Planctomyces sp. SH-PL14: one gene and its partner. The protein of the gene in region 1 interacts with the protein of each later gene in a pairwise test. Links are inferred from orthologs where the notes say so. Each region holds a gene or a part of one and is shown on either strand. Other genes may lie near its edges. The genes, in order: ligA and leuS.

Region 1 (14,463 bases):
CGGGGACGACGCTCCTGCTCGCCTCGCATGTCGACGGCCAGGTCTCGGCGACGCTCGAGAACCTCGCCTTCCGCACGCTGCCGACGGTGATCTTCTTCTCCGCTCTGACGTCGCTGCTCTACCACCTCGGGATCATGCAGCTCATCGTCAAGGTCTTCGCCTGGACGATGGTCCGCACGATGGGGACCAGCGGGGCCGAGTCCCTCAGCTGCTCGGCCGATATCTTCGTCGGCCAGACCGAAGCGCCGCTGCTGGTGAAGCCGTACCTCGCCACCATGACCCGTTCGGAGCTTGTCGCCATCATGGCCGCGGGATACGGGACGATCGCCGGCGGCGTGATGATGGTCTACATCGCGCTGCTCAAGGATGTCCCGGGGATCGCCGGCCACATGCTGACCGCCTCGGTCATGAACGCCCCGGCAGCCCTCGTCTTCGCCAAGCTGATGTACCCGGAGGACGGCGAGCCCGTGACGCGGGGAACGCTGCACGTGCCGATCGAGAAGCAGACGATCAACGTCTTCGAGGCGGTTGCCGCCGGCGCTTCGGACGGACTCAAGCTGACCGCCAACATCGCCGCCATGCTGCTCGCCTTCACGGCCCTCGTCGCCATGCTGAATGCCGGTCTGCAGCTCACCGGTTTGTCCCTGGACCAGATCCTCGGCATCCCGTTCCGCCCGCTTGCCTGGGCGATGGGGGCGACCGGCAGCGACACGACCGTGCTGGCGAACCTGCTCGGCAAGAAAACCGCCCTCAATGAGTTCCTGGCCTACCGGGACATGCAGGGTGTCGTGGGCCAGATCTCCCCGCGGACAGCGATCATCGCCAGCTATGCGCTGTGCGGGTTTGCGAACTTCGCCTCGATCGGCGTCCAGATCGGCGGCCTGAGCGCGATGTGTCCCGAGCGGCGGAAGGACGTCTCCGAGCTCTCGCTGCGGTCGATGGCCGCGGGCGCGATGGCCTCGTGTCTCAGCGGCTGCCTCGCGGGTGTTCTTGTCGGGTGAAGATCCCGATGGCCCATGTCGCGTCCTTGCCGGCACGACGCTGTTTGCTCAAACCCAACGTGCGACGGCAGCCGGGGGGCAAGGGGCCAAAGAAACAACACAGGCCCCTTGCCGCCGGAGGCGCTTCCATGAGGAACCGTGGTACGCCACGGGTGTCCGCTTTGTGATACCAGCGTTGAGAACTCAACGCTCGCCTTGGGAGCCCCGCGGGTTGGTGGGGGGGCATACGACACGGTGTCCGCGTCTGGACACGGCGCGCTTCAGACAGTTCTCGACGGCCAGGCCTCCGGCGGGCAAAGGGGCGTTGCCCCTCTGCACTCCCCACCAGGGGTGCCCCCTGGACCCCGGTCTTCAGACTTCCCTCCACCTCAGAGCGTTTCCACCTCCGAGTCCCGCCGCTGCAGCCACAACAGCCGCTTGCGGTATCGACCTGCCCACTTCGACTCCGGATCTCGCTCAAGGACCGTGTCGACATATTGCAGGGCCGCCTCATAGTCGTGACCCCGCGCCGCCTGTTCCGCCTTGTAGCCGAGCCAGATCTCAAGCCACGGCGCCCAGAAGAGCGAGACCACGACCGCGGCCGCCATCGCCAGGCCTCCCACGGCTCCCACCGCCCTGGGGACCGGCTGGCGGGCCGTGAAAGCCAGTCCCGTCGCCAGCCCCCACAGGAGACCCGCGACATGCGCAGCGTTGGCGATCGGCAGCAGGTCCAGCCACGTGACGATAAAGCACACGCCCAGCCAACCGAGCAGCATCACCAGATTGGCCCGATGGATGACGCGCCGGAATTCCGGATACCGCGCGACGCCGGCCCAGAGAAAGCCGAAGATCGCGAAGACGACACCCGAGAAGCCGATCCCCGTCGATCCGCTCGCCGCCAGTTGAATCCCCGTGGTGATCGGCGCGGAGGCGAGACAGAACAGCAGGAATTTCCACGGGCCGACGGTCCGCTCCATCGTGCTGCCGAGGGTCCAGGTGGCCATCATGTTCAGGACCACGTGCCAGAAGTCGACGTGGACAAAGGCCGCCGGCCAGAGCGCCCAGTAGGCTCCGCTCCAGATCTCGTCGGCGATGCGGACGCCATACGGCCTCAGCTGGGGGATCAGCTCGGGCTTCGAATCCCCCGAGTTGACCCACACCCAGATCCCCAGGCAGGTCAGGATGATGAGACGGGTCACCCGGACTCCGCGGTCGATCGCCGGTCGCGGGATCGGCACACGTCGGACCGTCGGAGCCGGTCCCGGAGAGGCGGAAGCCGGCGTCGTCGCAGCGACGCGGTCCAGGGCCGGCCCCGCTGACGGCGGAATCCGCACGGCCCCCTCGGGAGCCGAGGGGGCGGGGGGCACGGGAGCGGGGGTAGTCGGTTCGGGCGTTGGTTCGGAATTCATCAGTCGGAAGGCCTATCGGGCCTTCAGAGCATACTGGATTCCGGACTCAAGTTGCTCGATCGGCAGCGGAGCGGCAAGGACCCGGGCGTTTCCGTCGATCAGCCAGTAGGTCGGGACGTTCGTCACGCCGTAGTGGGCCGCCACGGGATTCCGCGTCCCGCGCTGGTTCGGCGAGGAGTGGAAAATCTGCCGCCAGGCGATGCCGTTCTTCCCCATGTACTCTTCGAGACCGAGCTCGTCGCGGTCCATGTTGATCCCGACCACCGAGAACCCCTGCTGGCCGTACTTCTTCTCCATCGCCAGGAGCTGGGGCAGGTGCTGGTTGAAGGTCCCCGAGTCCTTCGACCAGAAGACGATCAGGAGCGGCCGTCCGCGGTAGTCCGAAAGATTGAAGAACCCGCCGTCGAGCGTCGGCCCGCCGAACTCCGTCAGTGTCTGGCCGGGGAGGCGGATCCGCCGCAGGATGCCGGCGACCTCGTCGGCGAATGGTGTTTTGGGATACTTCGATTCGACCAGCTCGTAGCAGATCTTCCCTTCGGCCGGCTGGTTGAAGAACTCGCACAGGCGTCCGGCGGTCATGAGCGCGATCGCGCCGCGGTTCGTCTGCGACGGGAAGTTCTCGGCGAAGAGCCGCGCCTGCCGGGCGCAGGCGATGACGGTGTTCGGATCCTGCTTGCCCTGCTGTTCGGCCAGCGTCTGCGAGAGGAGGACGACCTTGTAGCCCGCCTCGGAGGCGGCAAAGGAGTCTGCCTTGCGGCGATGGAGCGAGACGGCGTCGCGGCTCAGGAGGTCCGCCTGTTCCTTCTCTCCGGCGAGAGCCAGCGACATCCGGGCGTCGCACAGGTAGTGGACGGCGTTGTTGAACAGGGTTTCCTTCGAGGCGTCCTTGGTGGTCGCCACGATGACCTGCATCGCCTTGTCGATGATGAGGTGGCAGCGGCGGCTGACTTCCGCGACGCTCTGCTGTTCGGTGAGCTTGCGTTCCTGGAACTGGCCGGGCTTGCCCGGGACCGGCTCCTTGACGACATCGACCGGGGCGGACTTGAGCCGCGCCATCTCGCGGAGCAGGGCCTCGGGGCTCCCGGGAGCGACCTTCAGGTCCTTCTCGTCGTCATCGGTGGCAAAGACGTCGACCCCCTCGTCGTCGCCGGGGTCGACCTTCTTCTTCTCGCCGGCGGTCAGGACGATCCCCGAGTCCGGCTTGCCGGAGTCGATCGGCTGCAGCGCCGGCGGAGCGGCCAGCTCGGTCAGCGCCGCGGTCTGAACTTCGTCAGCGCTCGACTGTCCTTCGGCGACGGTCCCCGTCGGTGTTCCGTTACCGCATCCGGAGGCGAGCGCCAGTCCCAGCAGGAGTCCGGTCGAGAGGCGACCGTTGGCAATGGAAGAGTGCTCCGGGGAAATCCGTTTCATGGCGTCGATTCCTTTCGAACGCGGCGATGCGGCCGTTTCTGCCGCCCCGTTCTAAGCGAATCCGCCAATCCGGGACAAGAGCGAATCCCGGCGGGCCCAGGGGAGCGAGAGGACGAAAGGGGACGCGGCGAGCCGGGGGTGGGGCGGGGGACGAGGGGCGGGGCTCAAAGGGTGAGCCGCCACCCCGAGCGCCTGGAGCGTCGTCACCCTCTTTGTCCCGCCCCGTTGTCCCACCCGTTCCGTTCTCAGCGTCCCGGAGGGCGGGCCGATGCGGTTCCGGCGGGCGCCAGGACCGCGGCCGAGCCGCCGGGAGCCGCCTTCTTCGCCGACTCGAAGGCGACGCTCAGGTCGCCGACTTTCCCCGCGCCATCCTTGCGGATCGTGAGCCGCACCGGTTTGACCGCGGGAACGGCGCCCATCGTCGTCGCGTCCGGCCGGAGAGTCGCGTCGAACTCCCCTTCGGCGGCTCCATCGCCTTCGCCGAACGTGGAGAGCTGAAACGTCCCATCCGACTGCACCCGGCCGATCGCCCCCGGCTGCTTCGGGTCGGGCTTCACCGGAGTCAACGTCAGCCGGCCGGTCGTGGCGGGCTTGCCGTCGATCGTGATCTGTCCCTTCGCCGGCACGACCGGCGGCCGGTCAGGGCCACTCTTGCCGCATCCCGCAAGGGCCGCGGCCAGCGCGATCAACATCCAGTGGCAGGGGAACGGCCTGACAATGCTTTTCACAATCCAACCTCGGTGCGCAGAGCCATTTTCGATCCGCTGAACGCGGACATCGATCCGCCGAAGGCGGACCGCAGACTGCAATTCCTGAGATGACCTCAGTCGACGACCGGCTTGATCTCGCCCCGTCCGCCGTTCATGGTGTGGAGGGCATTCCACACATTGGACTGCGGGGCCGGGCCGCTGTACTGATGGCCGTAGGGAATCGACTGGATCGACTCGCTCAGGAACTTGACCGAGCCGTCGGAGAACAGGAAGTGGGCGCCCCCTTCGTGGTCGCTTCCCGCGGCGTACCACTCGGAGTTCATCCCCAGGAACGACATGTAGCTGGGAGCCCAGGCGTACGGAGCGGCCCGCCACCAGAACGGCGGTTCGACCGCGGTGGTGCCGTCCGGGTTCTTGTCGACGCCGATCGCATTCATCGTCACGGGATGCGTGTGCGTGGCCAGCAGGGCGCTGCGGAAAACGCGATCACCCCCGACGCGGAGCCGTCCTCCACCCCCCTGGTCCGAGCCGGTGTAGCCGGAGGAGCACGTCTCGCCGATCATGATCGTGTTCGAGGTCCCATCCTTGATCTTGTTGATCGAGGTGAACTTGCCCAGGGTGAAGACTCCGCCGTGTTCGTCTTCGCGGGACCACCAGTCGTATCCCTGGGACGCGCCGTAGCTCGTCCAGGCGATGCCGTGCGGAAGCGAGTCGAAGCCCGGGTCGGACGGGCACATGGCGGTCTGGAGCTTGACCGCCTGGGCGGTCAGGTTGGGAGCGACCTGCTGGTTCAGCAGCGGCGCGCTCAGGTCCAGTTTGTTGTACACCGCCGCCTGGTCCAGTTGCGGCAGGATCGACACCAGCCACGAGTAGTGACGGGGCTGGGCGTTGGGACCGGGCTGATTGACCCAGATGGCGTCGGCCGGAAACGTTCCAAACGTTTCGTGGTAGCCGTGCATGGCGACCCCCAGCTGCTTCATGTTGTTCCGGCACTGAGAGGCCCGTGCGGCCTCGCGTGCCTGTTGAACGGCAGGGAGCAGGATCGCAACAAGCACCGCGATGATCGCGATGACGACCAGAAGCTCAATCAACGTAAAAGCAGGACGTGAATGACCCGAGCGCAAGCGGCGCATGCGAATACTCCTGTAGACAGGGAGACACGCGAACGGAGATATGACCGAAGAATCCGGAGAGAACCGGAGGGGGATGTGACCTGAATAGGTATCGTTGATTACATCCAAAAAAAACGAATCGTCAACAATCGATCTGAAAGATTGTTTGCTCGCTCAGCAGAAGTTGCGGCGCGGAGCGATGAGGGCGCTTTGGAAAGCGCGGCAAGGTCGGGGGAGGCAGCGGACGACGCGCCGCCCCGCTCCGGTCACGAAGGCTGCGGCCCGACGAGCTCGACGAACTCCGCTTCGGTGAGGATCTGGACCCCCAGTTCGCGGGCCTTGTCCAGCTTGCTCCCCGCCTCCTCCCCGGCGACGACGAACGTCGTCTTCTTGGAGACGCTCCCGGACGCCTTCCCCCCCAGACGGTGGATCAGCTCCTTGATCTCATCCCGCTTGAAGTGCACCAGCGTCCCGGTGACGACGATCGTCTTCCCGGAGAGCGGCAGCGCCGCCTCGTCCGCGGCTGTCTCGGCGGAACGGTCGATCGGCTGGCCGAAGTCGAGACCGACGCTGCGGAGGTCGTCGACGATCCGCCGGCCGAAGTCCGACTGGAAGAACGTCTCGAGTGACTTGGCGATCACCGGCCCGATCTCGTCGACCGTCGCAAGCTGCTCCGCCGACTGCGCGGCGATGAGGTCGAGGGAGCCGAAGTAGTCCGCCAGGGCCCGGGCGGTCGTGATCCCGATATGCCGGATGTTGAGCGCCGTCAGCAGCCGGAACAGCGGCCGCGTCTTCGAGGCCTCGATCCCTGCCAGCAGGTTGTCGACCGACTTCTCCCCCATCCGCTCGAGCTGCAGCAGGTCCTCCCGGCGGGCCGAGAGACGGTAGATGTCGCCGAAGTTGGACAGAAAGCCTTTGTCGACAAGCTGTTCGACGAGCTTGATCCCCAGCCCCTCGATGTCCATTGCCTGCCGGGAGGCGAAGAACCGGATCCCCTCCTTGAGCTGCGCGGGGCAGTTCGGGTTCTGGCAGCGGATGTAGACCCCGCCTTCGTCCCGGGCGACCGGCGCGCCGCACTCCGGGCAGCTCTCCGGAAACGGGAACTCTTTCTCCTCCCCGGTGCGGAGGTGCTCTTCGACCCGCACGACGTGCGGGATGATCTTCCCCGCCTTTTCCACGACGACCCAGTCGCCGACGCGGATTCCGAGCCGTTCGAGCTCGTCCTTATTGTGCAGGCTGGCCCGGGTCACGGTCGTCCCGGCGATCAGGACCCCCTTCAGGTTGGCCACCGGCGTGAGCGTTCCGGTCTTGCCGACCTGGATGTCGATCGAGAGGACCTGCGTCGTCGCCTCGTACTTCTCCCATTTGTAGGCGCAGACCCAGCGGGGGGCCTTCGAGGTGTTTCCGAGCCGCTCCCGCAGAGCGTAGTTGTTGACCTTGATGACGAGGCCGTCGACCTCGAAGTCGAGCCCCGGCAGTTCCTCCATCCGCTTGTGGCACAGCTCGCGGGTCGCCGCCATCCCGGTGCGGGCCTCGACCGCCGGCGTCGCCGGGATCCCGAAGATGTTGAGCCCCGCCAGGAACTCGAGGTGGGTCTGGTAGTCGACCCCTTCGGAGTAGCCCAGCCCGTGGGCCAGGAACCGGACCTTGCGGGCGGCGCAGAGCTTGGGGTCGAGGAGCTTCAGGGCCCCGGCGGTCGTATTGCGGGAGTTCGCGTAGAGCTCCACCCCCCGCCGCTCCTGGTCGGCCCGGAGATGGGCGAAGTCCGTGTTGGCGATATACGCCTCCCCGCGGACCTCCAGCACCGCCGGCGGGTGCGGTCCGGCCAGTTTCAGCGGGACCCCCCCGATCGTCCGGGCGTTGTGGGTGATGTCGTCCCCCTGCCGCCCGTCCCCCCGCGTCAACGCCTGGACCAGCCGGCCGTGCTCATAGATCAGCGAGAGCGCGACCCCGTCGATCTTGTATTCGACCGCGTACTCGACCTCCTCGGCGGTCCCCAGGACCTTGCGGACGCGGGCGTCGAACTCGTCCAGCTCCTCCTCGTCATACATATTGTCGATCGAGAGCATCGGCAGGCGATGCGGGACGGTCCGGAACCCCTCGATCGGGGCTCCCCCCACCTTGCGGGTCGGACTGTCGGGATCGTCGAACTCGGGATGGGCCGCTTCGAGCTCCTCGAGTCGCTTCAGAAGCCGGTCGAACTCCAGATCGCCGATCTCCGGCTTCGCCTCGACATAGTAAAGCCGGTTGTGACGGTTGATCTGCTCCCGCAGGTCGGAGATTTCCTGTTGTGCGGACGGGGGCATGGGCCGAAGTGCTTTCCCGGTGGGGGTTTAACCACGCAATCTCGTCGTAGGGCCGGCGGCGGAGAAACTCTCAAGAATGCCGGAAAAATGTCGATCTATGGTGGGCACTTGAGGCAGGAAGCCGCAAGGGCGAAGGAATTCATCAAAGTTGGCGTGTGGGCAGGGAGGCTGGTATGCGCGTGATCGCGGTCATGAATCAGAAGGGTGGAGTCGGCAAGACCACCTCCAGCGTCAACATCGCCGCGGGACTGGCCCGCGCTGGCCGCCGCGTCTGTCTGATCGACCTCGATCCCCAGGCCCACTCGTCGATCCATCTCGGCCTGGAAGCGACCGGGAAGGATTCCATCTACCAGATCTTCGCCGGGGCCAAGGCGTTCAACGACGTCCGGCAGATGATCTCGAGCAACCTCTGGATCGCCCCCGCCGATCTCGACCTGGCGGCGACCGAGCTGGAGCTCGTCGACGCTCCCGGCCGCGAGTTCGTCCTCCGCAAAGCTCTCGAAGAGGCCAAGGCGAGCGAGCAGTTCGATTACGTGATCCTCGACTGCCCTCCGTCGCTCGGCGTCCTGACGATCAACGCCCTGACCGCCGCCACGGAAGTCTTTATTCCGCTCCAGCCGCACTTCTTCGCCCTCCAGGGGCTGTCGAAGCTCCTCGAAACGACCGCCCTCGTCGCCCGGCGACTCAACAGGAATCTCAAGGTCAGCGGGATCCTGCTCTGCCTGTTCGAGACCGGCACCCGCCTGGCGACCGACGTCACGGACGACCTGCTGCGGTTCCTCCGCAATTCCGATCCGCAGGCCCCGTGGGCGGGAGCCAAGGTCTTCGGCACCCGGATTCGCCGGAATATCAAGCTTGCCGAAGCTCCCAGCTTTGCCCAGTCCATCTTTGAATACGCCCCCGGTTCGTCGGGAGCCCAGGACTACGGCAACCTGGTCACGGAAATGCTCTCCGCGGAGCCGGGCTTCGTGGCTCAGGCGGCCTGAGCGGATCGCCGGCTCGCGCCGTGGCTGGCCGGGCAGGAGAAGCAGGGCAGGGGAAGCCGGATGCGGATCGGGAGGGCGTCCGGTTTCCAGGACTTCAGGCAAAGTTCAGAGCCCGGCGGGTGTTCTGCAAAATTTGCCAATTCGGAAGCCGGTCCGCCGATCCGGGTGGGAGTGTTCGGCCTGACGACATACCGTTTCCGGTGACCCGCGGTCCCGGAACGGAGTCCTTGTCAGTATGTGGCGGTGTCGGTCCCGATCGTTCTCCTCGCTGCACCCAGCGTGCGCGCTCCTCGCGTGCGCGCTGGCGGCACTGTCGGGATGCGGAACGACCCAGGCCCGGATCGCCACGGACCAGATGCTCGCCTCGGACGCCGTCGATCACGCGGTGTCGCATCTCGACTTCTCCCCGCTCTCCGGGCAGAAGGTGTTCTTCGACGACAAGTTCCTGCAGCAGCCCCCGGGCGTCATCATCGGCGTCGGGGTTGTGAATCAGATCTATGTGGCGAGCGCCCTGCGGCAGCACCTGCTTGCCTCGGGGGTTCTGCTGGCGGACAAGCTGGAGAACGCCGACATCGTCATGGAGGCCCGGGTCGGGATCCTGGGGGCGGACCGCCACGACCTGACCTACGGTCTCCCGGCTTCGGCCGCCAACAACCTGGCCGCAAGCGCCGCGACGGCCGCCACGCAGGTGCCGATCGTCATCCCGGAAGTCTCCCTGGCCCGCCGGGTCGATCAGACCGCCGCCGCCAAGATCGCCTGTTACGCGTACGCCCGCGACACGCGGGAGCGGATCTGGCAGTCCGGGACCTCGCTGGCCCGCTCCACCTCTAAGGACTCCTGGCTCTTCGGCGCGGGACCGTTCCAGAAAACGACCGTGGAGAACGGCGTCCAGTTCGCGGGGACCAGCTTCTCGCCGTTCGGCAAGGGCCCGAAGAAGCAGCGGATCGACGCGAGTTTCGATCGCTCCGTGGTCTTCAAGGAGGGGCACAAGGTGAAGCCCCCCGAAGAGGCCAAGACCGCCACTCCCGCCATCCAGCAGGCCGCCGCCGAGGTGAAGGCCCCCGATCCCAAGGCCCCGGGCGACAAGCTGTCCGATTCGAAATCGGCTGATGCCAAGGGGGCGGCCTCCGGGACCGCACCCAAGGAGCTGGAAAAGGTCGCCGAAGCGCCGCAGCTCCTCCCCGCAGGCGACTCGCAGGCCCCACGGCCCTTCCCCGGTCCCCCCTCCCCGGCCGTCGCCCCGTCGGGCAGCACCCCGCCCGAGGGCCCTGCCGCCGACTCCGCTCCGAAGACCGAGGCCGGGCCCGAGACGGCGGACGATCAGCCGCGCCCCGCTCCGGCTCGCGCCGCCGCTGCGGAGGAGGCCACCGAGGCCCCCTCCCGCTTCCCCTGGGCACCCCGCTGAACCTGCCGCCGGAGCCGCGTGTCTCAGAGGAGATTGTTCGGCTGTTCACTGCCTTGCGGCCACAAGGTGGGCCTCGCGCCTCCCTTCTGTCGTCGCCCCGCCAATTTTTTGACTTCAACGCTTGTCCGCGCGGGCCGGGTGCCGATAAGATCGCCCACTCGCCTCATGACTGGGGCGAAACGCATTTAGGGCGTGTAGCTCAGTTGGTTAGAGCGCAGCTCTGATAAAGCTGAGGTCCGTGGTTCGAATCCACGCACGCCCATTTGGAGAAAGGTTTTCGGTCGTCAGTTTTCCGTTCTCGGCGCAAGCTGGGAATCGCTGGCGACTGATGGCTGAGACCGGCAACTCCTCCCAGGGGACGTAGCTCAATTGGGAGAGCACCGGCTTTGCAAGCCGGGGGTTGAGGGTTCGATCCCCTTCGTCTCCATGAACGGTTGTTGAAGCTCGCGAGAGTCCTTCCGCAAAAGTTCAAAAAAGTGGTCCCGGACGATTGACCCCAAGTTGTCGCCCGATAGACTGCTCGACCCGCCCGGCCGACACGGCCAAGTGGCTCGAAAGAGCTGGTTGGAAGTTGTTGATGCGAGTGGGTTTCGGACGATTCGGTGAAAACTGAATCGAAAGAAAAAGTGGTCGCGAGAGGTTGACTCCAAGTCGCCGATCGATAGACTGCCCGACCCGCCGGCCGACAAGGCCAAGTGACTCGCGAGAGTTGATTGGAAGTTGTTGGCGGAGATGGGTTTCGGTTGAACTGGCGAGAAACAGGTTGACCGAAAAAGTGGTTCGAAAAAAGTTTTCAGACGCTTGACGAACTGAAACGCGAACCTTAAACTTCTCGACCCGCACGAAACCAATCGTGCGAGCGACACCGGAAGGTGAAGCACCACAAGGAGTTACGCCGAGAGGCGATCTTCGGGTGGTCTGATCTTTGAAAAGTTGGTTGAAGCAAGTGTGGCATCTCAAAATGGCAACGTAAGTTGTAGTTTTGCGATCTTAGGAACTTGAACGTCTATCAGGTTTTGCGAAGCGAGTCTCGCGGAAACGCGAGATTGTATCGTGAGAGCTGTGACCTGGTTCTGTTCTGTGCTGCCGGGGTGGCTTAGCTGTCACTCGGGTTGAGCGGATTGGAACTATTTTGGTCAAGCTACTAAGGGCGCACGGGGGATGTCTTGGCGTCAGAAGGCGATGAAGGGCGTGGAAGGCTGCGAAAAGCCTGGGGGAGCCGTCAAACAGGCATTGATCCCGGGATCCCTGAATCAACGTAGACTGAATACATAGGTCTACGTGGCGAACGTGGGGAACTGAAACATCTAAGTACCCATAGGAAAAGAAAGAAAACTCGACTCCCTGAGTAGCGGCGAGCGAAACGGGATCTAGCCCAAACCAGGTGCTACGGTATCTGGGGTTGTGGGGCCAGTGTTAGGGTTACAAAACAGGTGATTAAGAGAACCGGATCGGAAAGCCGGACCAAAGTGGGTGATAGTCCCGTATCTGAAAATCAACCTGTCCCGTTATGCACTGGTACCCGAGTAAGTCTCGGCACGTGAAACCGAGACCGAATCTGCGGGGCCCATCCCGTAAGGCTAAGCACTCTCTGACGACCGATAGTGAATTTAGTAGCGCGAGCGAACGATGAAAAGAACCCCGAAAGGGGAGGGAAAGACCCTGAAACCGTGTGCCTACAAGCTGTCGGAGCTCGCAAGAGTGACGGCGTGCCTATTGAATAATGATCCGGCGAGTTATTGTCACTGGCTGGCTAAAGTCTTCAGGACTGGAGCCTAAGGGAAACCGAGTCTGAATAGGGCGTAAATGGTCAGTGGGAATAGACGCGAATCTTAGCGAACTACGCATGGGCAGGTTGAAGCGCGGGTAAGACTGCGTGGAGGACCGAACTCACTGATGTTGAAAAATCAGGGGATGACCTGTGTGGAGGATTAAAAGTATCATCAAGCTGAGGGATAGCTCGTTCTCTCCGAAATAACTTTAGGGTTAGCCTCGTGCAACTATGCCGTGGGGGTAGAGAGACTGAACTGGGTCGAGGGCTCACAAGGCTACTCGCCCTGACCAAACTCCGAATACTACGGTAACTATCACGGGAGGTAGTCTCTGAGGGAGAAGCTTCAGAGTCGAGAGGGAAACAACCCAGATCGTCTGCTAAGGCCCCAAAGTTTGACTCAGTCACAAAGGATGTCCGATTGCGGTGACAGCCGGGATGTTGGCTTAGAAGCAGCCACCATTTAAAAAGTGCGTAATAGCTTACCGGTCGAGCAGTCGTGCACCGATAATGAACGGGAGTAAGTCAGACGCCGAAGCAGCGGGATCCGCAAGGATCGGTAGGAGAGCGTTCCGTGCCAGCAAGTGAAACCGTAAGGTTTCGTATAGGGGCCCGGAAGTGTTTATGCCGGAATGAGTAACGATAAGACAAGTGAGAAGCTTGTCCGCCGCAAGCCTAAGGTTTCCTGGGGAAGGTAATTCCGCCCAGGGTCAGCCGGTACCTTAGCCGAGGCCGAAGGGCGTAGGCGATGGATAACAGGTTAATATTCCTGTGCTGACTTGTGGACCGATGGGGGGACGTTGTGTGAATGGTGAGCGGGCGGTTAGAAGTGCCCGTCGGGGTATTCAAGGCTGCGGAGTGGTAAATCCGCCGCGTCTGCCGAGAATATTTCGTGAGTCCCTGGTTGATGAAATCATCTGAAGCATAACCAAGAAAAGCCTCTAGGGTTGAAGCAAGCAACCGTACTAAAACCGACACAGGTAGGCGAGGCGAGTAGCCTAAGGCGCGCGGGAGAACGGTGGTTAAGGAACTCTGCAAATTTTCCCCGTAACTTCGGGATAAGGGGCGCCTTGCGATGTGTTAAAGCATTGCGAGGCCGCAGGAATTGGCTCTAGCGACTGTTTATCAAAAACACAGGACACTGCGAACTCGCAAGAGGATGTATAGTGTCTGACGCCTGCTCGGTGCCGGTAAGTTAAGGAAGAGGGTGAGGCGCAAGCTGAAGCCCGCAACCGAAGCTCCGGTAAACGGCGGCCCTAACTATGAGGGTCCTAAGGTAGCGAAGTTCCTTGTCGGGTAAGTTCCGACCTGCATGAATGGCGTAACGACTGGAGCACTGTCTCAACCACCGACCCGGTGAAGTTGTAGCCGTGGTGAAGATGCCACGTTCCCGCACCGTGACGGAAAGACCCCATGAACCTTTACTGCAGGCTGGTATTGGTATTAGACATGTCTTGTGTAGGATAGGTGGGAGGCTTCGAAGAGGGGGCGCTAGCTCTCTCAGAGCCGTCGTTGAAATACCACCCTGGGCCTGTTTGATATCTAACCCTGTCCCGTGAATCCGGGCAGTGGACAGTGCCAGTTGGGCAGTTTGACTGGGGCGGTCTCCTCCAAAAAGGTAACGGAGGAGCCCAAAGGTACCCTCAGCCTGGTTGGCAATCAGGCGAAGAGCGTAAAGGTAGAAGGGTGCTTGACTGCGAGACCTACAAGTCGAGCAGAGACGAAAGTCGGGCTTAGTGATCCGGCGGTTCCGAATGGAAGGGCCGTCGCTCAACGGATAAAAGGTACTCTGGGGATAACAGGCTGATCCCACCCGAGCGTCCATAGCGGCGGTGGGGTTTGGCACCTCGATGTCGGCTCATCACATCCTGGGGGTGGAGAAGCTCCCAAGGGTTCGGCTGTTCGCCGATTAAAGTGGTACGTGAGCTGGGTTCAGACCGTCGTGAGACAGGTCGGTCCCTATCTGGTGTGGGCGTACGAGACTTGAGGGAGTTTTTCTTTAGTACGAGAGGATTTGGAAGGACGGACCTATGGTGTCCCTGTTGTCCCGCTCGGGGCAGTGCAGGGTAGCCACGTCCGGTTTGGATAAGTGCTGAAAGCATCTAAGCACGAAGCCAGTCCCAAGATAAGGTCTCGATGAGTCCCCTGGAAGACGACCAGGTTGATAGGCCAGACGTGTAAGGTGGGTAACCATCTCAGCTGACTGGTACTAACGGACGATTGCTTGATCATTTTAGTTCTGGATCGTTCGCCGGCCCTGTTCGCAGGGTCGGACGCGAGAGCAGGATTAGGTCAAAACCATATCGCAAAGCGATATCACAGCGCCTGGTGGACGAATAGGTTCCACACACTTGCTTCAAACCATCTTGATACT
Region 2 (15,004 bases), 2.0 Mb from region 1 along the record:
CGAACAGGTCGACCTCATCCGGCCGGACCGCATGCTCATGTTCGTAGATCGCAGGCATCCGCGAATCCGTCCGTGGGGCTGCCCTGAACGCGATCGATCCGGAACAGGCCCGGAGTCATCCGCAGCCCGTCTCCCGATCGCCTCGCACCAGGCGGCTACTGCAGCTCGGACATCAGGGCATCGTAGCGCCCCACCATGTCCGGTCCGCTCAGGTTCGGCGCCAGGGCACTGGTCGCCTTAAGGAGCTGCCGCGCCTGGGCCTTCATGTCGTTGGCCTCCTTCTGGCTCGACGACAGCTTGGACTGCTCGAACAGCCCGCGGGCGGTCTCGTACACCGCCTCGTAGTACTCGGCCGGCTTCTTCTGCATCCCCTGCATCATGTTCCGGAGCTGAGCCCAGTTGTCGGTGGAGGCTTTCCACTTGGCGACATCGGGTTCGGAGTCCGCCATGCCGGCCAGAATCCGGGCCTTCTCGACCCGCGGTTCGAGCGCCTTCGGGACCGACTGGATCAGGAGGTCCACTTCCCGCAGCGCGTCGTCGTATTTCTTCTCGGCCCGCAGGAGGCCGATCACCTGCGCCTGGACGCGGTTCACCGCGCTCTGCAGCCGCGGATTGTTGCCTCCGGCCCGCGCGGTCTCGAGAGCCCGGTTGTAGAGCTTCTTGGCGAGCTCCGTGTCCCCCGTGTCGGCCGCCGTGTCGCCGAGGACGATGATCTCCTGGAGGCCGAGCTTCTCCCGTCCGGCCAGCTTGCCGAGGAAGGCGTCCAGCGTTTCTTTCGCCTGGTTCGCCATCGCCTGGGCCGCCGCGTTCTCCGGGCCCGCCTTTCGGGCCTCTTCCGCCTTCAGCTTGTACTCCGACCGCAGGTTCTGCGAGACCCCGGCAAGGACCGTATTGACAGGCGGGATGTCCTGCCCCTTCTGCAGCAGGACCAGTCCCAGAGTCGACGCCTCAGCCGCTTTCTTCTGCTGCTGGTAGCCGCGGATCGCCGAAACGAGAATCCGGATCCCGGTCAGGTCGAGCGATTCCGCCTCGTCCGCCTGGAGCTTCGTCACGAGCGGCGTCAGAAGGACGATCGCCTGGTCGGAAGTCTCTTCATCGAGGCGGATCTCGGCTAGGAGCAGCGGCACTTCCGTGGCGACCTGCGGCATCTGGGTCGCCAGCGAGGGTTTCTCTTCGAGGAGCTTGACCGACTGCTCAAGCTGCTTGACCGCCGTGTCACGATGTTCCTGGACCGCTGCGTCCTTCGAGCCCATCCGTCGCCCGTCGACATAGAGCTTCCAGTGAGCCTGGGCCGACATCTGCAGCGCCTGCGGGTACCGGTCCGACGCGGGGTTCACCGCCCCGAACGTCTGCATCGCGGCGGCGAGGTCCCCCTGAACCGCCTTGAGCCGCCCGAGAGCGATGCGGGCGTCGTCCGCCTCGGCCCGGTTCGGCCAGGTCTGGACGGTGTAGTTGACGGCGTCGAGGAGCTTCTGCTGGGCGGACGCCTTGTCCTGCGCGGTCCCGAAGCTCGCCAGGGCGGACTGGATGGCCAGGACCGCCGACGGCGGCGCGACCTTGGCGTCCTTGTTCCCCTTCGCCAGAGCGAGGCCGTCGGTGTAGGCCCCTTCGTAGTCCTGGGCGGAGTAGCGGGCGTTCGCCAGCTGGTAGCGGACGATCTCGACGCGGGCCTTGTGCTCGTCGGTCTCCTTTTCCTTCTTGGCGAGCTCGAGGGCCTTGAGGTAACTCTCGACCGCCCCCTTGGGATCGCCGCTCTGCATGGCGATGTCGGCGACCGAGACCGCCTCGTTGAACGTGTTGGCCGAGGCTTCCTGGCCCACTTCCGGGGCGTACTTACTCAGGAGAGCGGTCGCCTCCCGGTGGTAGCCGGACTGCTTCTTAGTCGCTTCGCGGAGCGTCCCGACCGCCTCGGTCATGATCTTCTTGCGTTCGTTCCCCTGCGGGAGCTTGAGCCCCTTGGCGACGTAGGCCTTCGCCACTTCAACGGCCACGCCGTACCACGGATCGGTCCGCATCCGCTGGAATTTCAGGTAGCTCTCCCCTTCGCCGATAATGTCGTCGATCTTCTGCTTCTCGCTGAGGAGCAGGAGCTTCTGGCGGACCGCCTCGGTGTAGAAGGTGATCTCGGTGGGATCGACCTGTCCGCCGGAAGGGGTCTTGGCGATGACCTCGTCGAAGATGTCCTCGGCGGTCAGCTTGTCGCCGAGCTGCTTCGTCGCCATGCCGTGCCAGAAATGCGCCAGCACGCCGGGACGGGCCTCGCGATAGCCCTGGAAGATCTGGTCGAGTCCCGCCGAGGCCGCCTTGAGGGCCTTGGCCGCGTCCGGGTTCTTGGCGTCCGGATAGGTCTGGGCCGTGTAGTAGTCGAGCATCGCCAACTTGAAGCGGGCGTTGAGCCAGTCATTCTCGGCGATGTACCGCTGCTGGTCGGCATTGACCGCGGCCCGCTTGAACTTGGTGTTCCCTCGCTTTTCCTTGGTCTGCTCGAGCGCCGCCTTCACTTCCGCATCTGCGTCGTCCAGCCGGACGCGGAACCGCTTCACCGCCTCATCGAACCGGGGACGGGCCGCGAGGTACTCCTTGCGGGCCTCGTCGAAGAGCTGCGTCTTGCGGGTCGCATCCTTCTGGACGTTCGCCTGCCGCGAGAGCTGGTTCCCGCGGTCCATCGAGAGATTGCCGTACGTGTCGAAGGCGAAGCCAGACTCGGAATGGTCGGGATGGGCCTTCAGGAAGGCGTCGATCGCCGTCTGGGCGTCGCGGCGGTACTTGGCCGCCTCACCCTCGTTCACCGTCTCGTCGGCCGCCACCTGAAGGTTGCGGGCCATCTCCAGGTCAAAGACCTCCTGCAGGTCCGGCGAGACACGATTCGATGCCTTGAGCTGGTTCAGGTACTCGATCGCCAGGACACCCTGCTTGTCATTCCGCAGAGCGTCGAGGAACTCGAAGACCGGCTCCGCCGCGAAGGCCGGTCCCCCGACGGCCAGAGTCAGGGAAACGAGCAGCGTGCGGGCAAGCGCGCGGGGCATTCATCCATCCCTTCTGAGAACGGCGGGAGCCGGTTCCATGGGCACCAGATCGTCACAGTCGCCGAGGACCGGCGCACGGCCGGCGGGCGGTTACTTCGTCGTCAGGTCCGCGGTCGCCTTGCCGTCCCGGTCCAGTTTGTAGAGCGGCAGGAAGCGGTAATACACTTCGAGGTTGAGCGTGTTGATCGAGGTGACCATCAGCCGCCCCCCCTGCGTCCCGAAGGAGTCCTTCGTCGGCTTGTTCGGGTCCCAGCTTCCCTCGGCACAACCGTCCTTGACCTGGGTTTCGATCAGGTAGCGGCGGGTGGCGCGGTTCCACTGGTCCCACTCGGGGCCGGGCAGGTTGTGCATCACCTGCGTGGCGTAATAGAAGTAATACGAGTTCCGGGAGTACTTGCCCGGCAGGTACTGCATCAGGTAGTTCATCCCCTCCTTCATGGCGGGATCGTCGCGCTTGGCTCCCAGGAACTGCTGGCAGAGGAGTCCGACGGCCGTCATCGAGGGGCTCGGACCGCTGGCGGGGGTCGGCTCGTAGCTGAACAGTCCGCCGCTCTTTCCCTTCTTGGCCAGGTTCATGTAGACCTTGGCCAGCTCCATCGTCTTGGGGTTCACTTCCAGCCCCGCCATCATGGCGCTCTTGAGAGCCATGAGCTGCCAGCCGACGACCGAGGTATCCCCCCCGGTCGGCGTCTGCCCGGCGACGTAGTACCGCCAGCCCCCCTGTTGCGGGTGCTGCGACGCCTCGATGAACTGGATTGCCCGCTGGGCCGGGAGGCGGAGCGAGTTGTCCTTCGTCATCCCGTAGGCTTCGCACAGGACGATCGCCGCCATCCCGTGGACGTACATCGGCGAGCTGTCTTTGTTGTAGAGGCCGCCGGTCTTCGGATTCTGGCTCCGGACGATGAAGCGGATGCCGTCGAGGATCGTCTTCTTGTAGGGCCCCGGCGTCTCGGGGGTCTGTCCGGCCGCGAGGTAGGGGAGGAGGGCCATGGCGGTCGCTCCGACGTCCGCCTTCGCATCGCCCAGTCCGGGGAGTTTCCCTTCCTTGTCCGGCTCGCCGGCGCAGGAGGGGTCTTTGCAGCTGCGATTGTATCGGTCGAAGCTCCAGGAACCGTCCGGGTTCTGGTGGCGGGCGAGCCAGTTCAGGCCCCCCGCGACGGAGCGCTCGGTGGCCCGAGTTCCGCCGTAGGCGCCGGCCATCTCTTCACGATGTCCCTGGCCGCGGCCGCCGAATCCCTTGCCGGTTCCGCCGCCGCTTCCCGTATTCCCGGTGTCGCCCGATCCGGAGAGTCCGGTCATTGCCGCTCCGGGGCCCGGTCCGGGTCCGAGGGCGAAACTCCCGCCGAGGCCGCCAAAGTCCGCGGCCGCGGCGACTCCGGTTCCCCCTCCGCCGCCGTCGACGAAGGTATCGGAATTGTCGAAGAACTCCGCCTCCTGGGCCATCGCCGGGGCTTCGGTGATCGTCAGCGTTTCGGTCGACAGCTCGGAGACTTCGAGCGGCGCGTTGTCGACGTCGAATTTTTCGATGGGGACTTCAGGGACCGTGGTGTCGATCACCGACTCGAGGAGCGGCGCTTCACCCGTGGTCGCGGCCACGTGGATCGCCCCACCGAGGAGTCCGACCAGTCCCAGGAGCAGGGCATGAGCCGCGATGCTGGTGACGTACCACGCCCCGTTTTCCTTGACCCACGTCACCCCGTCCTGAATCGACTTCTGAATGAACGAAGGCCGTTCAGTCGTCTTGGGGGAGGGAGTGGGCGCGGAGGGGGGAGGGGTAGCAGACATGCGGGACTCCGCAGGCAGATCAATCAAAGAGAGCTGTTCTGACTAGTTTGCACAGTTGGAACGGACAGTCAAGGTGGCGGAGCGGCGACTTCGCGCCTCTCTCCCACGTGGAAACGGACCAAGCCCAACCGAGCCCTTCGGGACGTCGCGCCCTTTCGATCTGTTCGACGGAATCCGGCCGCCGGACGAACTTTGTCGAAGATTTTTTCCTCGAACAGGAGCCCGAATTCGCCGGGTGCGCCTTCCTTCGTTAAGACCCGAGTCCGCGGCGCGGTGCCAGACCCATTTCCCCGAACTCGCCGCGCCTCCCAATCGGCACAACCGCGGGGGCATTCGCCGGATAGTGGACGGTCAACGGGGGATTGGGGCAGCTTGTCCGGCTGTCTCGAACCGCGTCCTTGCCGGCGCAGTTCGGTTTGCTCAAACCCAACGTGCCAGGGCAGCCTGGGGTCAAGGGGGCCACGCCCCCTTGCCGCCGGAGGCATTTTCGATGAGGAACCGTGGCAAGCAACGGACGTCCCATTTGTGGAGCCGGCGTTGACGACTCACCGCTCACTTTACAATCCCCGCGGGTTGGTGCGGGGGCATACGACACGGTGTCCGCGCCTGGATACGTGCTCCTTCTGGCATCTCTCGACGGCCAGGCCTCCGGCGGGCAAAGGGGCGTTGCCACTCTGCACTCCCCACCAGGGTGCCCCTGGACCCGGTTCGGTTGGCATTCGGCGAGCACCAAGCGGCGCACGCACCCCACAACCCGCCCGCAATCCCGGCTGGGTAACGCTTTCCGGCACCTCCCCCTAAACTTCGCGTTTTCCGATGCGGACCGCAGGAGAACCGGCGACGGCCGGGACGTGTCCCCCTTCGTTTGCGCATCCGATCTCCGCGGCCCCAGGCCGCCTCCGTCTCAACCCGCCAAGCCCCATGCCCCGTTACGACGCCCACCGCCTGGAATCCAAGTGGCAAGCCTACTGGGAACAGAACCGGACCTTCGTTACGCCCAACACGCCCCCCGTGGCGGGCGGCCCGCGGGAGAAACTCTACGTCCTGGACATGTTCCCGTACCCGTCGGGGAACGGGCTGCATGTCGGGCACCCGGAAGGATATACGGCGACCGACATCGTCTGCCGCTACGGCCGGATGCGGGGGAAGCACGTCCTGCACCCCATGGGCTGGGACGCCTTCGGCCTGCCGGCGGAAGACTATGCCATCAAAACCGGCACCCACCCCGCCGTCACAACCGGCAAGAACATTGAAACCTTCCGCCGCCAGCTGAAGATGCTGGGCTTCAGCTACGACTGGAGCCGCGAGCTGTCGACCACCGACCCGGACTACTACCGCTGGACGCAGTGGATCTTCTTGCAGCTGTTCGACACCTGGTACGACCCCGCCTTCGAATGGACCGGTCCCGACGGCAAGCCGCGGGTCGGGAAGGGGAGGCCGATCGCCGATCTGCCGATCCCCGCGGGAATCACGGGCGATGACGCCCGCCGCTACCAGGACAAGCACCGCCTGGCCTACATCTCCGAAGCCCCGGTGAACTGGTGCCCGGCCCTGGGGACGGTGCTGGCGAACGAAGAAGTCGTCGACGGCAAGAGCGAACGGGGCGGCCATCCTGTCCAGCGCGTCCCGCTGAAGCAGTGGATGCTGCGGATCACCGCCTACGCCGACCGCCTGGCGAACGAACTGGAAGAACTGAACTGGCCGGAGTCGATCAAGCTGCTGCAGCGGAACTGGATCGGCCGTTCGACCGGCGCCGAAGTCGATTTCCTGGTCGCCGGTTCCGGCGACTTCGCCGGGTGGAAAGCCGCCCGGACCGCTAGCGGCTTCCCGAAGGAGCCGGAATCGAACGTCATCCGCGTCTACACCACGCGGCCCGACACGCTGTTCGGTGCCACCTACATGGTCCTGGCGCCCGAGCACCCGCTGGTCGACCGGATCACGACCGCCGACCAGACGGCCGCCGTCCGGGTCTACAAGGAGCAGGCGGCCCGCAAGAGCGACCTGGACCGGACTGACCTGGCCAAGGAGAAGACCGGCTGCTTCACCGGCGCCCACGCGATCAACCCGATCAACGGGGAGCAAATCCCCATCTGGATCGCGGATTACGTCCTGAGCAGCTACGGCACCGGTGCCATCATGGCGGTCCCGGCGCACGACGAGCGGGACTACGAGTTCGCCATCGCCTTCCAGATCCCGATCATCGAGGTCGTCGCCCCGCCGAAGGCTCAACCCGACGAGCCGCGGACGCTGCCGTTCACGGAGCTGGGGGTCGCGGTCAACTCGCAATCCTACAACGGCCTGCCGACCGCCGAGTTCAAGGCCCGCATCACCGCCGACCTGGCGGGCGCCGGCCTGGGCCGCGAGGCGGTCAACTACCGCCTGCGGGACTGGCTGTTCTCCCGCCAGCGGTACTGGGGCGAGCCGTTCCCGATCTGGCACGAACTGGACGCCAATGGCCAGCCGACGGGCCTGCTCCGCGCCGACACGCCGGAGTCGCTGCCGGTCCTGCATCCGCACATGGAGGACTTCAAGCCGACCGGCACCCCTGAGCCGATGCTGTCCAAGGCCCCCGACTCGTGGCTGTACCAGACCGCCGCGGACGGAACGCGCCTGAAGCGGGAGACCAACAGCATGCCGCAATGGGCCGGCTCCTGCTGGTACTACCTGCGGTTCTGCGACAACAAGAACGGCGCGGCCTTCATCGACCCGGAGCTGGAAAAATACTGGCTGCCGGTCGACCTGTACGTCGGCGGCGCCGAGCACGCGGTGCTGCACCTGCTGTACTCGCGGTTCTGGCACAAGGTCCTGTTCGACCGCGGCCACGTCACGTCGCCGGAACCATTCGGCCGGCTGGTTAACCAGGGGATGATCCTGGGCGAGGCCGAGCTGACGGGCTACGCGCGCGTTGCCGGCGGGCCGGAGACCAGGGACGGAGAGGACGGGGCGGCGCTGACGGCGGCGGACGTTCCGGCCGCCGCGTGGGTCTCGGTCCGCGATGTCACCGAGGGGGAGAACGACACCAAGGTCCTGAGGAGCACCAAGGAGCCGGTCGTCGCGGTGAAACTGTCTTCGGACGATGTCGAGAAGCAGGCGGGGAACCTGGTGCTGAAGTCGCACCCGGAGATCGTCGTCGAGAGCCGCGCGTTCAAGATGTCGAAGTCCCGCGGGAACGTCATCAACCCGGACAGCGTCGTCTCGGAGTACGGTGCGGACTCGCTGCGGCTGTACGAAATGTTCATGGGCCCGCTGGAGCAGGTGAAGCCCTGGAGCATGAGTGGCGTGGAAGGGGTCTACCGCTTCCTGGCCCGCGTCTGGCGGATGTTCGTCGACGAACGGGCCGAAACCATGACCGTTCACCCGGCGATCGTGGACATCGCCCCGACCGCCGAGCAGGAGCGGATCCTGCACCGCACCATCAAGACGGTCACCGAGGACATCGAGAAGCTGTCGTTCAACACGGCAATCAGCCGGATGATGGAGTTCACGAACGAGTTCGGCACCGCCGACGTCCGGCCGCGCGCGATCCTGGAACCGTTCCTGCCGCTGCTGTCCCCCTTCGCTCCGCACATCGCCGAAGAGCTGTGGGAGCTGCTGGGCCACCAGACGTCGCTTGCGTACCAGCCGTGGCCGACATTCGACGAATCCAAGATTGCCGAAGCCGAAATCGAAATCCCGGTCCAGGTGAACGGCAAGCTGCGGGCCAAGATCAAGGTCCCGGCGGGAGCCGATCAGGCCACGATGCAGCGGATCGCCGAAGCGGACGAGGCGGTCCAGACCCAGCTCGCCGGAAAGCAGATCGTCAAGACGGTCGTCGTGCCGGGGCGGATGGTCAACTTCGTCATCAAAGGCTAACCACCAGGACATCCGCCGTCTGGACCCAGCGTCGAGCGATGGGATTGAGCAGTGGGAGCCGACTCGGCAGATACGGTATGCGAGATGCCGAAACAGAGCGATTCCCTGGCCGCGCTGCTCGCCCGCTTCCACGAACGGCAGTCCGAGAACTGGCGAAGACAGTTCAGGGCCGTGGTCCGCGAGCGGAACCGCGGTGTTGAGAAACTGGTCTCGCACGGCGTCGTGACCGTCGGCCAGCTTCTTGAACGACTCTCCGGGTTGTCCCAACGCCTTTCGATCGTGGGAATCGAGCTGATCTCCCTCCTGCGGATCGGGCAGGCGGCTCCGCTCCTTGTGGACCTGATGGAATCGAGGCCGCTGCGGATGGCGTGTGCCTCGGCGATCGCGATGTGTTCCCAAAACGAGCGGATCACCGAGCGGCTACTGCGGATCGGGTGCCGCGAGCTCGATTCGTCACATCCCGATCCGCACTGGCTTTGGACCATCATCGAAGCGGTCCGCAGGTCCGACGACCGGCGCGCCGCCGAGTTGCTGGTCCGGATCTACGAGCATCCGGCGTTGCCGGGATCGATCCGCGGCGACGCGGCCGACCGGCTCGGCTGCGAAGGATTCATCGGAGACCGCCGCACGAGCCTCCGTCGTCGCTGTCGGGTAGCTGCGATTCTGGGGCTGACAGACGACTCGATCGACGTCCAGTTCTGGAGCATGTATCTGATCGGGCAACTCGGCAGTCATGATCGGCGCGGTCCTTCTCGACGCGCGCACGACCTTCTGGATGCCATTCCGATCCTGAAGGGGATCGCGGCCGTAGACCAGCGGATTGCCCCCGGCTATTGGTGGCCCATGTCTGCCGAAGCGGAAGATGCTCTGCACTGCCTCGAACACGGCAGCTGGCCGGAAGTCGACGCCGCTGAGAGATGGGCAGGGAAGGGTGAACGCGGTCCAATGAACCATGAGCGCGAGTTTGGTCCGCTGTAGTTCACCAATTGGAAGAGAGGTGGGCGGCCAGTGTCAGGGGCCGGTGGAACGCCCTGGAGTCAGGCAGTACCAATACTGCGTTGGATCTCATCTGTGGTGTATTGACATACACCCTACTCGACTGAGGCCAGACCCAGCCTGCGGAACTCAACGACGAGGTGAGCAGTGCCCAGGAAGGTCCAACCTGTGATCGTTCCGCCGTCAGAGGGAGTGAACATGCGGAGAGCCATCCAAGGTATCTCGGTGGCGTGTGCAAGCGGTTGCCTGATCCTGTCCGCGTGGGCGCTGTCGGGGATTTCGGGGACAGATATCGCAATGTCTCAGACGGGTACGGGTCGCGCAGAGATTCAAAGGGCTGGCGACAACGGGAAAAGGTTGGCATTCAAGGGCGAGACGCCGGGCGTAACAACCTTCGAGCAGTTCGCGAAAGCGCACGGCGGCCGCCAAAGACGCCCCGCACTCATAGACGGCGAAGCGGTCCCTGGTGTGTCGCTCTACGTCCTTGAGAAAGGGGAGCTATCGATCGGCGCGATACCGGTCGCCGAGGGGAAATACACCTTTGTCGACAATGTCCTGGCCAGGATCGTTCTGTCAGTGCGCGGTTCGAAACGGCGCTTGGTTGAGGCACTCGCGGACGAGTACGGCGAGCCTCAGTACCAGTGGTCGGCGTATTGGTGGCACAACGGCGAAGTGGTGTTGTGCGTGACTGGCACCGACGACGATGTCATCATCGACTTCTCGTGTACTGCACTTGCACACGAAATCGATGTTCGCATCTGGAAGACCTATGCGGCAACGACATACGAACTGAATGGCGAAATCCTCGGTGTGACAACGCTTGATGAGTTCCGCAAGAAGTATGAGTTCAGGGGTGAGGACGGAGCTGTGTACCCATCCGAGTGGAATAAGGACGATCCGCCGGCGAAAGGGGTCACGGAATGGAAGCTGTTTGATAGATCGAACGGTCGGCAGGACTACACGCTCTTCGGAGTCAAACCATCTGATGTGACATTCCGGTTCGTTGACGGTCTTCTTGAGTTCGTTCATGTCGACTTCCCCCATTCAGAGTCAGCTCGAGTGGCAGCAGGTCTGAAACGAAAATTTGGCGCGCCCAAGGACAATGGATGGCATGTGGGATGGGAAAGCCCGACGGCGCGCGCTGACCTCTTTCGGGATTTGGGCGCGTTCCACATGACGCATTTGAAGTTGCACTGGGATTACTTATCCCGGTAGTCAGATTGGGAAGGAGCGTGGCTGTCGAGCGGCGCGAGAGGCGAGGGTTGCCCACGCCCCGCGAAGGCTCAGAGCGTGCCGCTCTTCGCGACGCAGAATACGATGCTGGTTCCGATCGTCACCCGCGACCTTCTTGTGGACTGCTGTGATGAAAGTTCTCGTTTCACTTGTCCTGCTGTCGATCGGGGGGCCGGCGCTGTCGGCTGCGGAGCGGCCTTTGAAGGTCTTTATTCTCGCCGGGCAGTCCAACATGGAGGGGCACGCTCGAATCGAGACCTTGGATTACATCGGCGATGACCCGGCGACGGCGCCGCTCCTGAAGCGGATGCGTGGCGCGGACGGCAAACCGACGGTCTGTGATCATGTCTGGATTTCGTATTTCACCGGAAACGGCGCGGAGAACGGCGAGGGCTTCGGCAAGCTCACCGCGGGGTATGGCTCCCGCCAGAAGCCGGAGGAAGACGGCGGCAAGATCGGGCCGGAGTTCACGTTCGGACTGACTCTCGACGAACGGCTCAGCGAGCCGGTCCTGATCATCAAGACCGCGTGGGGCGGGAAGTCACTGCATACCGATTTTCGCCCGCCGAGCGCCGGTCCCTATGTCCTGAGCGACTGGCAGAAAGAGAACTATCCCAGGCAGACGGGGCACGGCATTCCGAAGGACTTCGAGAAGTGGAAGGCCGACAAGATCCGGGAGACCGGTGCCTACTACCGTCTGATGATCCAGCATGTGAAACGCGTGCTGGCCGACCCGCGGCGCGTCTGCCCGGCCTACGATCCGGCGGCTGGCTATGAGCTGGCAGGCTTCGTCTGGCTGCAGGGATTCAACGACATGGTCGACGGACACGCGTATCCCAACCACGGCAAACCCGGCCGCTTCGATCTCTACAGCGAGTCTCTGGCGCATCTCATTCGCGATGTGCGCCGCGATCTCTCCGCTCCCCGGATGCCGTTCGTGATCGGCGTGATGGGCGTCGGTGGTGCGAAAGCCGGCGAAGATGTGCTGGAGTTCCGCAAGGCGATGACCGCTCCGAGCCTGTTGCCCGAGTTTCAGGGGAACGTGACCGCCGTGCCGACATCGCCGTTCTGGTCCGAGGAACTCGGGGCCATCGACGACAAGTACGCCGAGGTCCGGCAGATGGCCTACTACCTCGACACAAAGCACAAGGATTACGCCAATGCCAGGGGGCAGATGACCTCCAAGCAGAAACGCGAATACTTGAGCAAGTTCGAAGCCGACCTCATCTCACCTGCGGAAGTCGCGCTCTGGAATCGCGGTGCCTCAAATGGCGGCTATCACTACCTCGGCTGCGCGAAGACGTTCGCACTGATGGGCCAGGCGTTTGCCGAAGCCAGCCTGACAATGCGGAATCCGCCCTAGAAGACCGCTGCGGCAGGGGGGGACATAGCCGCTGCTTTGAGTGGCCATCAGCGTCCGCTTCGGACGCGGCGGACGATATCCTGTCCTGTCTCCGATAGGGAAGCTTGGATCGACCTACGAATCCAGCGAAGCTGAACCGCTCGGCGGGATGACATGGCACCCGTTGCACGGGCGAGTCACAGACCTGCATTCGATCTCAGTCATCTCGACCATCGTCAATGGAAACGCCTGGAAACAGCCGCTTAAACTCCCGCACTTCCGGCTCGCCGAAGACCTCTCGCGCTTCCAGGACGACGAGTTCACGCAATGAGATCAACTGTCTGATCACGGAGTTGTCTTCTTTCGGCCGGAATCCGGTGCGGTACAGCCACAATGACTCAAGGCAGCGACAACGCTTGAGATCGTGCAAGACGTCGAATGGGACCTTGTACAAATTCAAGGAAACCAACCGCGGTCCGACCTGGTTCAGCACGTAGTTCACATCCGAAGGTTTCGCCAAGTTGCAGTTCGCGATACGAATGTCTCGCAAACTCCGTAGCTGCCCAATCTCGTCAAATGCGCCGGCGTCTATACCGCAGTCGTGAAAGCGGAGCACCTCGATGCTGGTCACCCCGCACAAATGGCGGCCAGTTTGTTCCGATACATTTATTCCTCTTACTAGAACATGACTGCACTCTTTAGCAACGAGCACCTCCCAAGTCCCTTCGTCTGGAACAACGTCCATGATGACCTCAAATCCTCGAAGCGATTGAGCATCCTTCAGAGAATCACTGGTGTTCTTGTATGCGCCTAATCTGACCTGCCCGACGATCCGCGCGCGAACCCATTTGTCGCAAAAGTGGCGACGCTGAGTGACGTAGGTAACAATCGCGGCGACAGCGAAAATGCAGGTCAGGAAGGTCAACGTCCTTGCTGGGGGCTTTCGCATTTGACGGCTTCTCACTGTGAACACGACAACAGCGGCGGTGGTCAATATCTGGTACCGTCTCCGACATGGAAAGTCCGGAAATTGACACCGGCCGGAGAGGGCAGGGGATGCCGTCTCTCACGAACCACCAAGAGGAGCCCAAGGGCAGGAACTGATGTCGAATCTGTTTGTGACGTCCGGCCGAGCGAAAGCCTCCGCGGGAACGCGGAACGGGATGGTCTACCGGTACTCCCCGGACCTCTCCCGGCGGGCGATCTTCTCCCCATGCTCCGGGTACCGCTACGCCCTCCTGATCCTCGACAGCCCCGATGACGTCCCCGCGGCGGAGTGCTGCGCCTTCATCGGCCTCAATCCGTCCACCGCCGACGAGTTCAAGGACGATCCGACCGTCCGACGATGCCGCGACTTTGCCCGCCGGTGGGGCTACCGCGGGCTCATGATGCTGAACGCCTATGGCTTCCGGTCGACCGATCCCAAGGGACTCCGGACGCAGGAGGACCCCGTCGGCCGGGACACCGACCGCATTCTTCGCCGCTACGCGCAGCAGACCGGGCGGGTAGTCGCGGCCTGGGGAACGCACGCCGACGTCGAACGGGTCGCCGCGATGAGGAAAGTCCTCGAGGGTGTGCCGACGCTCTGCCTCGGGGTCACGAAGGACGGCTATCCCAAGCACCCGCTCTACATTGCCGGCAAGACGGAGCCGATTCCGTGGGGCCTCTCGACCTGAGCCCGTATCCCGGAATTCGCGATTACCACGGCACAAGGAGCTGGATTAGGATTGCCCCGCGGAACTCGCAGGCAGGGCAGTCATCTCGCAGGCAATCATGCTGAACATCTTTGAGTCGATCACCAGGCGGCTGGTGGACGCCTGGAAGTCGGAAGAGCCGACCGGAAGGAAGAGCGCCTTCCGCTGTCGCTGCGGGCGTCCCGTCTTCTTTCGCAACAGTCTCTGCCTGGGGTGCCAGGCCCCCCTGGGATATGAGCCGGAGCTCCAGCAGGTCCGAGCCCTGACGGAAGAGACAGAAACGGGCGTCTGGACGGTCGACGGCCAGGAAGACGGCGTGAAGTGGAAACGCTGCGAGAACCTCGATTCTCCCGCCGGCTGCAACTGGCTGACACGCGCCGATGACGAGGAACCGCTCTGCCGGGCCTGCCGGCTCAACCGCACCATTCCCGATCTCGGCGATCCGGACAACGCCCAGTGGTGGCGGAAGATCGAGAACGCCAAGCGCCGCCTCGTCGCCCAGCTCCTGAGCCTGGGGCTGCCCGTCGCGTCGAAAGTGAGCGAGGATCTCGAACGCGGCTTCATGTTCGACTTTCTCCGTTCGCCCAAGGAGGGCCCCCGCGTCCTCACGGGGCATGCGGACGGGCTCATCACGCTCAATGTCGAGGAAGCGGACGACTCGATCCGGGAGAGAACCCGGAGCCTGATGCGCGAGCCGTACCGGACGCTCCTGGGGCACTTCCGCCATGAGGTCGGCCACTACTATTGGGACCGGCTGGTCGCGGGGACGCCGTGGCTCGACAAGTTCCGCGAACTCTTCGGCGATGAACGGCAGGACTACGCCGCCTCACTGAAGCGGAACTACGACCACGGCCCGCCGGCGAACTGGGCGGACCACCACATCAGTTCGTACGCGTCGGTTCATCCGTGGGAAGACTGGGCGGAGAGCTGGGCGCACTACCTGCACGTCGTCGACAGTCTCGACACCGCCCTGCGTTTCGGCCTTCGCGGCGAGGACGTGGAGCAGGCGGTCGAGCCCTTCTCGGTCGACGACCTCTACGACCCGTCCGCCCCGGACGCGCAGCGGGTGATCCTGC

What was found.
Region 2: the proteins of ligA (region 1) and leuS interact in binary tests that used the Escherichia coli proteins (3 or more experiments, as listed by UniProt). The link is inferred for Planctomyces sp. SH-PL14 from one-to-one orthologs.

The regions. Positions count from the first base shown.
Region 1 is NZ_CP011270.1:4,943,875-4,958,337, forward strand. Bases 5,408-8,357 are described here. They hold ligA (NAD-dependent DNA ligase LigA), read right to left. Parts: upstream 7,928-8,357; coding sequence 5,888-7,927; downstream 5,408-5,887. Other genes in these bases: VT03_RS18875 (DUF1559 domain-containing protein), read right to left, coding at 5,408-5,642; VT03_RS18885 (ParA family protein), read left to right, coding at 8,101-8,357. Outside these bases: VT03_RS18855 (NupC/NupG family nucleoside CNT transporter), read left to right, coding at 1-1,001; VT03_RS18860 (rhomboid family intramembrane serine protease), read right to left, coding at 1,370-2,389; VT03_RS18865 (TlpA family protein disulfide reductase), read right to left, coding at 2,402-3,799; VT03_RS18870 (hypothetical protein), read right to left, coding at 4,045-4,527; more of VT03_RS18875, read right to left, coding at 4,623-5,407; more of VT03_RS18885, read left to right, coding at 8,358-8,913; VT03_RS18890 (DUF6655 family protein), read left to right, coding at 9,149-10,318. UniProt on the Escherichia coli protein: DNA ligase that catalyzes the formation of phosphodiester linkages between 5'-phosphoryl and 3'-hydroxyl groups in double-stranded DNA using NAD as a coenzyme and as the energy source for the reaction.
Region 2 is NZ_CP011270.1:6,968,315-6,983,318, forward strand. What follows is about bases 5,373-8,863. They hold leuS (leucine--tRNA ligase), read left to right. Parts: upstream 5,373-5,732; coding sequence 5,733-8,663; downstream 8,664-8,863. Other genes in these bases: VT03_RS26805 (hypothetical protein), read left to right, coding at 8,748-8,863. Also shown: VT03_RS26785 (acyl-CoA thioesterase), read right to left, coding at 1-58; VT03_RS26790 (hypothetical protein), read right to left, coding at 156-3,026; VT03_RS26795 (prenyltransferase/squalene oxidase repeat-containing protein), read right to left, coding at 3,117-4,811; more of VT03_RS26805, read left to right, coding at 8,864-9,641; VT03_RS26810 (hypothetical protein), read left to right, coding at 9,858-10,874; VT03_RS26815 (sialate O-acetylesterase), read left to right, coding at 11,023-12,255; VT03_RS26820 (hypothetical protein), read right to left, coding at 12,452-13,159; VT03_RS26825 (DUF1643 domain-containing protein), read left to right, coding at 13,338-13,910; VT03_RS26830 (putative zinc-binding metallopeptidase), read left to right, coding at 14,008-15,004.